3 regions of the Streptomyces sp. BBFR2 genome follow, and region 2 is predicted to be linked to each of the others. Evidence: predicted binding sites of a transcription regulator. Region 2 holds the regulator's gene; each other region holds the start of a gene.
The links. The regulator HrcA, encoded in region 2, represses chaperone genes, less so after heat shock. The targets are predictions, from matches to a motif close to TTNGCACTCNGNNNNNCNGAGTGCNAA.
Positions count from the first base shown of each region.

Region 1: a site for HrcA is predicted at 1,906-1,932, ahead of groES (co-chaperone GroES). Genes of this name have one in related genera too.
Region 3: a site for HrcA is predicted at 1,811-1,837, ahead of groL (chaperonin GroEL). Genes of this name have one in related genera too.

Region 1 is NZ_CP172415.1:3,980,079-3,983,353, reverse strand. Features, by position in the region: gene groL (chaperonin GroEL) at 1-1,347, opposite strand, end outside; gene groES (co-chaperone GroES) at 1,451-1,759, opposite strand; gene ACGH2B_RS16080 (FtsW/RodA/SpoVE family cell cycle protein) at 2,202-3,275, shown strand, end outside.
Region 2 is NZ_CP172415.1:4,817,713-4,820,987, forward strand. Features, by position in the region: gene ACGH2B_RS19540 (DUF3097 domain-containing protein) at 1-70, opposite strand, end outside; gene ACGH2B_RS19545 (MBL fold metallo-hydrolase) at 131-865, opposite strand; gene hrcA (heat-inducible transcriptional repressor HrcA) at 1,048-2,064, shown strand; gene dnaJ (molecular chaperone DnaJ) at 2,065-3,204, shown strand.
Region 3 is NZ_CP172415.1:2,648,581-2,651,855, forward strand. Features, by position in the region: gene groL (chaperonin GroEL) at 1-1,621, opposite strand, end outside; gene ACGH2B_RS10045 (cold-shock protein) at 2,131-2,337, opposite strand; gene ACGH2B_RS10050 (MoaD/ThiS family protein) at 2,828-3,106, opposite strand; gene thrC (threonine synthase) at 3,221-3,275, opposite strand, start outside.

The DNA.
Region 1 (3,275 bases), 840 kb from region 2:
CTCGACGGCGGCGCGGCGGACGACGGCGACACCGGTGGCCTCGTCGCCCTCCTTGCCCAGGCCGCCTTCCAGCACCTTGGCGGCGTGGACGAGCGCGGAGCCACCACCGGAGACGATGCCCTCCTCGACCGCGGCGCGGGTCGCGGAGATGGCGTCCTCCAGACGGTGCTTCTTCTCCTTCAGCTCGACCTCGGTGGCCGCGCCCACACGGATGACGCAGACGCCGCCGGCGAGCTTGGCGAGGCGCTCCTGGAGCTTCTCGCGGTCCCAGTCCGAGTCGGTGGTCTCGATCTCGGCCTTGATCTGGTTCACGCGGCCGAGGACGTCCTCGGAGTTGCCGCCACCGTCGACGATGGTGGTGTCGTCCTTGGTGACGGTCACGCGGCGGGCGGTGCCCAGCACGTCCAGACCGGCCTGGTCGAGCTTGAGGCCGACCTCCTCGGCGATGACGGTGGCACCGGTGAGGGTGGCCATGTCGCCGAGCATCGCCTTGCGGCGGTCGCCGAAGCCGGGCGCCTTGACGGCGACGGCGTTGAAGGTGCCACGGATCTTGTTGACGACCAGGGTCGACAGGGCCTCGCCCTCGACGTCCTCGGCGATGATCAGCAGCGGCTTGGAGCCACCCGCCTGGATGACCTTCTCCAGCAGCGGCAGCAGGTCCTGGATCGAGGCGATCTTGCCCTGGTGGATGAGGATGTACGGGTCCTCCAGGACCGCTTCCATCCGCTCCTGGTCGGTGACCATGTAGGGCGAGAGGTAGCCCTTGTCGAAGGCCATACCCTCGGTGAAGTCCAGCTCCAGACCGAAGGTGTTGGACTCCTCGACGGTGATGACACCGTCCTTGCCGACCTTGTCCATCGCCTCGGCGATCAGCTCGCCGACCTGCTTGTCCTGGGCGGACAGGGCCGCGACGGCGGCGATGTCGGTCTTGTCCTCGATGGGACGCGCGGTCGCGAGCAGGTCGTCGGAGACGGCCTTGACGGCGGCGTCGATGCCCTTCTTCAGGGCGGCGGGGGAGGCGCCGGCGGCGACGTTGCGCAGACCCTCACGGACCAGCGCCTGGGCCAGCACGGTGGCGGTGGTGGTGCCGTCACCCGCGATGTCGTTGGTCTTGGTCGCCACCTCCTTGACGAGCTGGGCGCCGAGGTTCTCGTAGGGGTCGTCGACCTCGACCTCACGCGCGATGGTGACGCCGTCGTTGGTGATGGTCGGCGCGCCGAACTTCTTGTCGATGACGACGTTGCGGCCCTTGGGGCCGATCGTCACCTTCACCGTGTCGGCAAGCTTGTTGACGCCGCGCTCCAGGGCGCGACGGGCGTCCTCGTCGAACTTCAGGATCTTCGCCATGAGTTACGTGTCCTTAACGTCGTGCTCTCAACGAACTGCGCCCCTGCCCCGGTGCTTGGACGCGGGAACCAGGGGCGCAGATCACAGCAGAATGCTGGGTGACTTACTTCTCGACGATCGCGAGAACGTCGCGAGCCGAGAGGACGAGGTACTCCTCGCCGTTGTACTTCACCTCGGTGCCGCCGTACTTGCTGTAGAGCACGACGTCGCCGACGGAAACGTCGAGCGGAAGACGGTTGCCCTCCTCGAAGCGACCCGGACCGACGGCCAGGACGACGCCCTCCTGGGGCTTCTCCTTGGCAGTGTCCGGGATGACCAGGCCAGAGGCCGTGGTCTGCTCGGCGTCGAGCGGCTGGACCACGATGCGGTCCTCAAGCGGCTTGATGGCAACCTTGGTGCTGGCGGTCGTCACGATCCGACCTCCCCCTTCGGAGATCTCACGGGGTTAACTGTCTGAGGTGGCGAGCAGATGGATCCGTCGTCGCGGGTGCCGGACCAGCCCATCGCCGTGCTTAGCACTCCCCTTCGGAGAGTGCCAACGCCGACACTATGACGCGGTTAGCACTCGGTCAAGTGGAGTGCCAGTCGCGCCGGAAACGGACCGGCGCGGCCACGGCGGGCCCCGGGCGCGGCCCCGATGCGCCATACCCGGCGCCGCTCCGGCCGGATACCGTGCCGAACCGGACACATCAGGGGCGGCCGCCGCAACCCCGCGCCCCGGACTCCGGTCTCCCTCAAGGGTTGCCCGAGCCGGCCACAGGGGCGGGCGGCTTCCCGGACGACGGAGGAAACAGGTGCGAGGAGCGAGGAGTGCGGCACGGGCCGCCCGGGAGGAGAGCGACGTCGAGCGCACGATGACGTTCGCCGCGCTCGCCCAGGCGCCGGACCGCCGCCGGACCGAGGCCTGGATGCTCGCCTTCGCCGTCGCCATCACCGTCGGCGGTTACGCCTACACCGGACTGTCGATGGAAGGGCGGCTGCCCGGCGGACTGCCGTGGTTCACCGGCGCGATGGTGCTGATCGCGTTCGTCCCGCATCTGGTCGTCCGCCGCGTCGCCGAGCGCGCCGACCCGCTGATCCTGCCGCTGGCCACGCTGCTCACCGGCATCGGACTCGTCCTGCTGAACCGGCTGGACATCACCTACGAACGGCTGCCGCGCCTGCAGACCGCGCAGGCGGCCGACGGGCAACTGCTGTGGACGGGGCTCGGGGCGGCGGTCTGCGTGGCGATCCTGCTCCTGGTCCGCGACCACCGGGTGCTCCAGCGGTACGTGTACGTGACGATGGCGGTCGGGCTGGTGCTGCTGATGGCGCCGGCGTTCTTCGGCGCGGACCAGTTCGGCGCCAAGCGGTGGATCCTGCTCGGGCCGTTGTCGTTGCAGCCCGGCGAGTTCGTGAAGCTGATGATCGTGGTGTTCTTCGCCGGGTACCTGACCGTCAACCGCAACGCGCTGGCGCTGGCCGGGCGGCGGGTGATGGGGGTTCAGCTACCGCCCGGCCGGCAGCTCGGGCCGATCTTCACGATCTGGGTCATCAGCCTGCTGGTGCTGGTCTTCGAACGTGATCTGGGGACGTCGCTGATCTTCTTCGGCATCTTCGTGATCATGCTGTACATGGCCACCGAGCGGACCGGCTGGGTGGTCTGCGGTCTGCTGATGGCGGCGGTCGGCGCGGCGGTGGTCGGGTCGGCGGAGCCGCACGTCAAGGGCCGGGTGATGGCCTGGCTGCACCCGATGGACATCTTCCTGCCGCCGGAGAAACGGCCGCCGGGGCTGATCTCCGCGCAGTCGGCGGAGTCGCTGTTCAGCTTCGGCAGCGGCGGCGTGGGCGGCGCCGGGCTGGGTCAGGGCCATCCCGAGCTGGTCGGGTTCGCGGGCAACAGCGACTTCATCCTCACCACCGTCGGCGAGGAACTGGGCATGGCCGGG
Region 2 (3,275 bases):
CGACCTCGGGCGCGGGCCGCTGCTTCTTCCAGGGCGGGGTGAGGTCGGCGCTGTACCGCTTGCTCTGCATGGTGTCGGGATGCCTGTTCTGTGACGGGTCGGGGGACGGATACGGAGACGAAGGCGCGGCTCAGGCCGGCGGGGCGCCGAAGCGGGCGGCGAGCGCGTCCCGCTGGGCGCGGACGAACGCGGCGTCCACCACGGCGCCGTGCCCGGGGACGTACCGCGCGTCCTCGCCGCCCAGGGCCAGCAGCCGGTCCAGGGCGGCGGGCCACTGCCGTCCGAGGGCGTCGGGCCCGGCGGACGGTGCGCCGGACTCCTCGACGAGGTCGCCGCAGAACACCGTCCCGGGCTCCGCGCCGCGCCCCGGGGCGAGCACCGCGAGGTCGTGCGCGGTGTGGCCGGGGCCGACGTCGGCCAGCAGCACCTGCCGGTCGCCGAGGTCCAAGGTCAGCTCGCCGTGCACGCCGTGGCGCGGCAGCACCAGGATGTCGGTGGCTTCGGTGGCCGCGTCCGGGTCGGCGCCGTGGCGCACCGCGTCCTCGCGCAGCGCGTCCCGTCCGCGGGCCATCAGCTCGGCGGCTCCGGCGGCGGCGAAGACCCGCACCCCGGCGAAGGCGGCGGCGCCCAGGACGTGGTCGAAGTGCGGATGGGTCAGCGCGATGTGGGTGACGTCACGGCCCAGCACCCGGCGGACGGCGAGCCGCAGTTCGGCGCCCTCGCGCAGGGTGGCGCCGGTGTCGATGAGCAGGACGGCGTCGGTGCCCGCGACGACGCCCACGGTCTCGTCCCAGCCCGGCATCCGGCGGCGGGCGACGCCGTCGCCGAGCCGCTCCCATCCCGCCTCTTCCCAAGTCGTGCGCATGCCGAGACGCTATCGGTAGCGCGGTGGCGACGCCCGGTGGATCACGGGGCGTGGCCGGTGTCGCACGCGAGACCCTTGCCCCACCGGTGCGACCCGGCCGTACACTGGAGCGGTACTGGCACTCGGACCGGTGGAGTGCCAGGCGAGGGAGCCGCAGGACGGCGGGACTGGAGGTGTGCGCGGTGCTCAGTGAACGCAGGCTGGAGGTGCTGCGTGCCATCGTCCAGGACTACGTCGGCACGGAGGAGCCGGTCGGCTCGAAGGCGCTGACCGAGCGCCATCGGCTCGGTGTCTCCCCGGCCACGGTCCGTAACGACATGGCGGTCCTGGAGGAAGAGGGGTTCATCGCCCAGCCGCACACCAGCGCGGGCCGGATCCCCACCGACAAGGGGTACCGCCTCTTCGTCGACAAGCTCGCCGGCGTCAAGCCGCTTTCCAGCCCCGAGCGCCGGGCGATCCAGAACTTCCTGGACGGCGCGGTCGATCTCGACGACGTCGTGGGCCGTACGGTCCGGCTGCTGGCGCAGCTCACCCGGCAGGTCGCGGTGGTGCAGTACCCGTCGCTGACGCGCTCCACCGTCCGCCACGTCGAACTGCTGGCGCTGGCCCCGGCGCGGCTGATGCTCGTACTGATCACCGACACCGGACGCGTCGAGCAGCGGTTGATCGACTGCCAGGGGCCGTTCGGTGAGGCGTCGTTGGCGGATCTGCGGGCGCGGCTCAACAGCCGGGTCGTGGGCCGCCGGTTCGCGGATGTGCCGCAATTGGTGCAGGATCTTCCGGACTCCTTCGAGCAGGAGGACCGCGGCACGGTCTCGACGGTGCTGTCGGTGCTGCTGGAGACGTTGGTGGAGGAGACCGAGGAGCGGTTGGTGATCGGCGGTACCGCCAATCTCACCCGCTTCGGGCACGACTTCCCGCTGACGATCCGGCCGGTGCTGGAGGCTCTTGAGGAGCACGTGGTGCTGCTCAAACTGCTCGGGGAGGCCAAGGACTCGGGCATGACCGTACGTATCGGGCATGAGAATGCCCATGAAGGACTCGCGTCCACGTCGGTGGTCGCGGTCGGCTACGGTTCGGGCGACGAGGCAGTCGCCAAACTCGGCGTGGTCGGACCGACCCGCATGGACTACCCCGGAACGATGGGAGCGGTACGCGCAGTGGCACGTTACGTCGGACAGATCCTGGCGGAGTCGTAAGTGGCCACGGACTATTACACGGTCCTCGGTGTCGGCCGCGACGCCTCGCAGGACCAGATCAAGAAGGCTTTCCGGCGGCTGGCGCGCGAGCTGCACCCGGATGTGAACCCGGATCCGAAGACCCAGGAGCGGTTCAAGGAGATCAACGCCGCTTACGAGGTGCTGTCGGACCCGCAGAAGAAGCAGGTCTACGACCTCGGCGGCGACCCGCTCTCGCAGGCGGGCGGCGGTGGCGGCGGCGCCGGTGGCTTCGGCGCCGGCTTCGGCAACTTCTCCGACATCATGGACGCGTTCTTCGGCGCCTCCTCGCAGCGCGGTCCGCGCTCGCGGACGCGGCGCGGCCAGGACGCGATGATCCGTCTCGACGTCGAGCTGGACGAGGCGGCGTTCGGGACGACCAAGGAGATCCAGGTCGACACCGCCATCGTGTGCACCACGTGCACCGGTGAGGGCGCGGCCCCCGGCACCTCCGCGCAGACCTGTGACATGTGCCGCGGCCGCGGTGAGGTCTCGCAGGTCACGCGGTCCTTCCTCGGTCAGGTCATGACCTCGCGCCCGTGCCCGCAGTGTCAGGGCTTCGGTACGGTCGTGCCGACGCCGTGCCCGGAGTGCGCCGGTGACGGCCGTATCCGGTCGCGCCGCACGCTGACCGTCAAGATCCCGGCGGGCGTCGACAACGGCACCCGTATCCAGCTCGCGGGCGAGGGCGAGGTCGGCCCGGGCGGCGGTCCCGCCGGTGACCTCTACGTCGAGATCCACGAGCTGCCGCACTCCGTCTTCCAGCGGCGCGGCGACGATCTGCACTGCACGGTCACCATCCCGATGACGGCGGCGGCGCTGGGCACGAAGTGCCCGCTGGAGACGCTGGACGGGGTGGAGGAGATCGATGTCCGGCCCGGCACGCAGTCCGGCCAGTCGATCCCGCTGCACCAGCGCGGTGTGACCCATCTGCGGGGCAACGGCCGCGGCGATCTGATCGTCCACGTCGAGGTGCAGACCCCCTCCAAGCTCGACCCCGAGCAGGAGGAGCTGCTGCGCCGCCTGGCCAAGCTCCGCGGCGAGGAACGCCCGACGGGACAGTTCCAGCCCGGTCAGCAGGGGCTGTTCTCGCGGCTGAAGGATGCGTTCAACGGGCGGTAGGCCGTTGTGGATCTGTGCAGGTGGGGCCCGGGGTTTTCCCCGGGCCCCGCGTGTGTCCGGCGGGTGGTGGC
Region 3 (3,275 bases), 2.2 Mb from region 2:
AGTCCATGTCACCGCCGGGCATGCCGCCCGGAGCGCCCGCCGCGGCGGCCTTCTCCGGCTTGTCGGCGATGACGGCCTCGGTGGTGAGGAACAGCGCGGCGATGGAGGCGGCGTTCTGCAGCGCGGAACGGGTCACCTTCGCCGGGTCGATGATGCCCTCGGCGATCATGTCGACGTACTCGCCGGTGGCGGCGTTCAGACCGTGGCCGACGGCCAGGTTGCGCACCTTCTCCACGACAACGCCGCCCTCGAGGCCGCCGTTGACGGAGATCTGCTTCAGCGGGGCCTCCAGGGCCAGCTTCACAGCGGCGGCACCGGTGGCCTCGTCACCCTCCAGCTCCAGCTTCTCGAAGACGCTGGAAGCCTGCAGCAGGGCGACGCCACCGCCGGCGACGATGCCCTCCTCGACGGCCGCCTTCGCGTTGCGCACGGCGTCCTCGATGCGGTGCTTGCGCTCCTTCAGCTCGACCTCGGTCGCGGCACCGGCCTTGATGACGGCGACGCCACCGGCGAGCTTCGCCAGGCGCTCCTGGAGCTTCTCGCGGTCGTAGTCCGAGTCGCTGTTCTCGATCTCGGCACGGATCTGGTTGACGCGGCCCTGGACCTGCTCGCTGTCACCGGCACCGTCGACGATGGTGGTCTCGTCCTTGGTGATGACGACCTTGCGGGCGCGGCCCAGCAGGTCGAGACCGGCGTTCTCCAGCTTGAGGCCGACCTCCTCGGAGATGACGGTGCCACCGGTGAGGATGGCGATGTCGCCGAGCATGGCCTTGCGGCGGTCACCGAAGCCCGGGGCCTTGACGGCGACGGACTTGAAGGTGCCACGGATCTTGTTGACGACCAGGGTCGACAGGGCCTCGCCCTCGACGTCCTCGGCGATGATCAGCAGCGGCTTGCCGGACTGCATGACCTTCTCCAGGAGCGGCAGCAGGTCCTTCACGTTGCCGATCTTGGAGTTGACGATCAGGATGTACGGGTCGTCGAGCGACGCCTCCATACGCTCCATGTCGGTGGCGAAGTACGCCGAGATGTAGCCCTTGTCGAAGCGCATACCCTCGGTGAGCTCCAGCTCCAGACCGAAGGTCTGGGACTCCTCGACGGTGATGACGCCTTCCTTGCCGACCTTGTCCATGGCCTCGGCGATCAGCTCGCCGATCTGGGTGTCAGCGGCGGAGATGGAGGCGGTGGAAGCGATCTGCTCCTTGGTCTCCACGTCCTTGGCCTGCTCCAGCAGCGCGGCGGAGACGGCCTCGACGGCGGTCTCGATGCCCCGCTTGAGGGCCATCGGGTTGGCGCCGGCGGCGACGTTGCGCAGACCCTCACGGACCAGCGCCTGGGCCAGGACGGTCGCGGTCGTCGTGCCGTCACCGGCGACGTCGTCCGTCTTCTTCGCGACCTCCTTGACCAGCTCGGCGCCGATCTTCTCGTACGGGTCCTCCAGCTCGATCTCCTTGGCGATGGACACACCATCGTTGGTGATCGTGGGGGCGCCCCACTTCTTCTCAAGGACGACGTTGCGACCCTTGGGGCCGAGGGTCACCTTGACGGCGTCGGCGAGCTGGTTCATACCGCGCTCAAGGCCGCGCCGCGCCTCCTCGTCGAACGCGATGATCTTGGCCATGTGAAGTGGTCCTCCCAGGACGAAGGGGGCACCTCCCGCGCCTTCGGGGCGTGGAGGCTCTTTCCTCCGGACCGCGCTGGCGCCCGCGACGGACGGCCCACCGAGGGAGCGGTTCCTTCCCGCCCCGCCTGCGGACCTCACCGACGGTCCAAAACTGTCACTCTCACCCGGAGAGTGCTAACGCAATGATTAGCACTCGACCCCATCGAGTGCAAGCGCCCTCCGCAAGGAGGGCTCGTTGAGGGGTGGTGGCCGGGCGACGGGCGGGCGCAAGGCGCCCTTCGAAGAAGGGCACGTTGAGGGGCGGCGGCCGGGCGACGGGCGGGCGCAAGCGCCCTCCGCAAGGAGGGCTCGTTGAGGGGCGGCGGCCGGGCGACGGGCGGGCGCAAGCGCCCTCCGCGAGGAGGTCGCCTCGAAGCCTCTCCGTTCCGGTGCCCTCCCCGCACACAGCAGGAGACCCGCACCCCGAGCGGGATGCGGGTCTCCCCGATGCTGCAGTCGGTCGGCGCTCAGCCGGCCGCCACCCGGACCATGTCCGCCTGCGGCCCCTTCTGGCCCTGCGAGATCTCGAACTCGACCCGCTGACCCTCCTCAAGGGTGCGGTAGCCGTCCATCTGAATCGCGCTGTAGTGGACGAAAACATCCGCACCACCGTCGACCGCGATGAAGCCGTACCCCTTCTCCGCGTTGAACCACTTGACGGTGCCCTGAGCCATGCCTAACTCCCCTATTACTGGCCCTTGCGCAGGACCGCACTCCGCGGACCCGGGTCAGACCTCACCCCGCGAATGGCCCGTGGGGTGTGCGCCGGAACGCGTCGACCGCCGCCGAATGTATCCGCACCGACGCCCAGCGCAACAGGTCAATCGGACGAGAATTCTGACGACGCGAGAAGTGGCGATATGCGCAGAACTGGCCATATTCCCGGGCAACTCGGGCCGGACAAAAGGCACTTAAGGCGCAAACACCGCACACACTTTGCACACAACTCATCGCGATCCCGGGGCGTTGGGAAGGCCGCCACACCGTGCTCGACGAGCAGAAGAAGGGGATCCGCGAAATGGTATCGCGTTTTGCAGGACTGTTTCACAACGCGGAATCGCTCCGTCCGGATATCCGAACGGAGCGATTACCAGCCAGCAAGAGAAAGGAATGGCGAAAACTATTCGCCACCCGGGTGGCGGCTCCCCGCCCCCGGCCCCGGCGTCAGCAGCCGCCGGCCACCGCCGGGATGATCGAGATGCCCGCGCCGTCCGGCGTCGGGGTCTCCAGGCCCTGCTCGAAGCGGACGTCGTCGTCGTTGACGTAGACGTTCACGAAGCGCCGCAGCTTGCCCGCGTCGTCCAGCACCCGGGCGGCGATGCCCTGGTGGTTCTTCTCCAGATCGGTGATGACCTCGGACAGCGTCGCGCCCTCGGCGGTGACCTCGGACGCGCCTGCGGTGTACGTGCGGAGGATGGTGGGGATGCGGACCTTGACGCTCATGGGTTCTGCCTTCCAACGACTGCGGATACGTCTGCGGGGCCGCCCGCCGCGTCCGGACGGGACGGGCGGCGGACGGACCGGATCGGCCGGCTGCCGGCCGGGAGCGACCGGGAGTCAGCCGGCCAGACCGGCCGAGCGGAACGCGTCCAGGCTCGGGCGGATGGTGGCC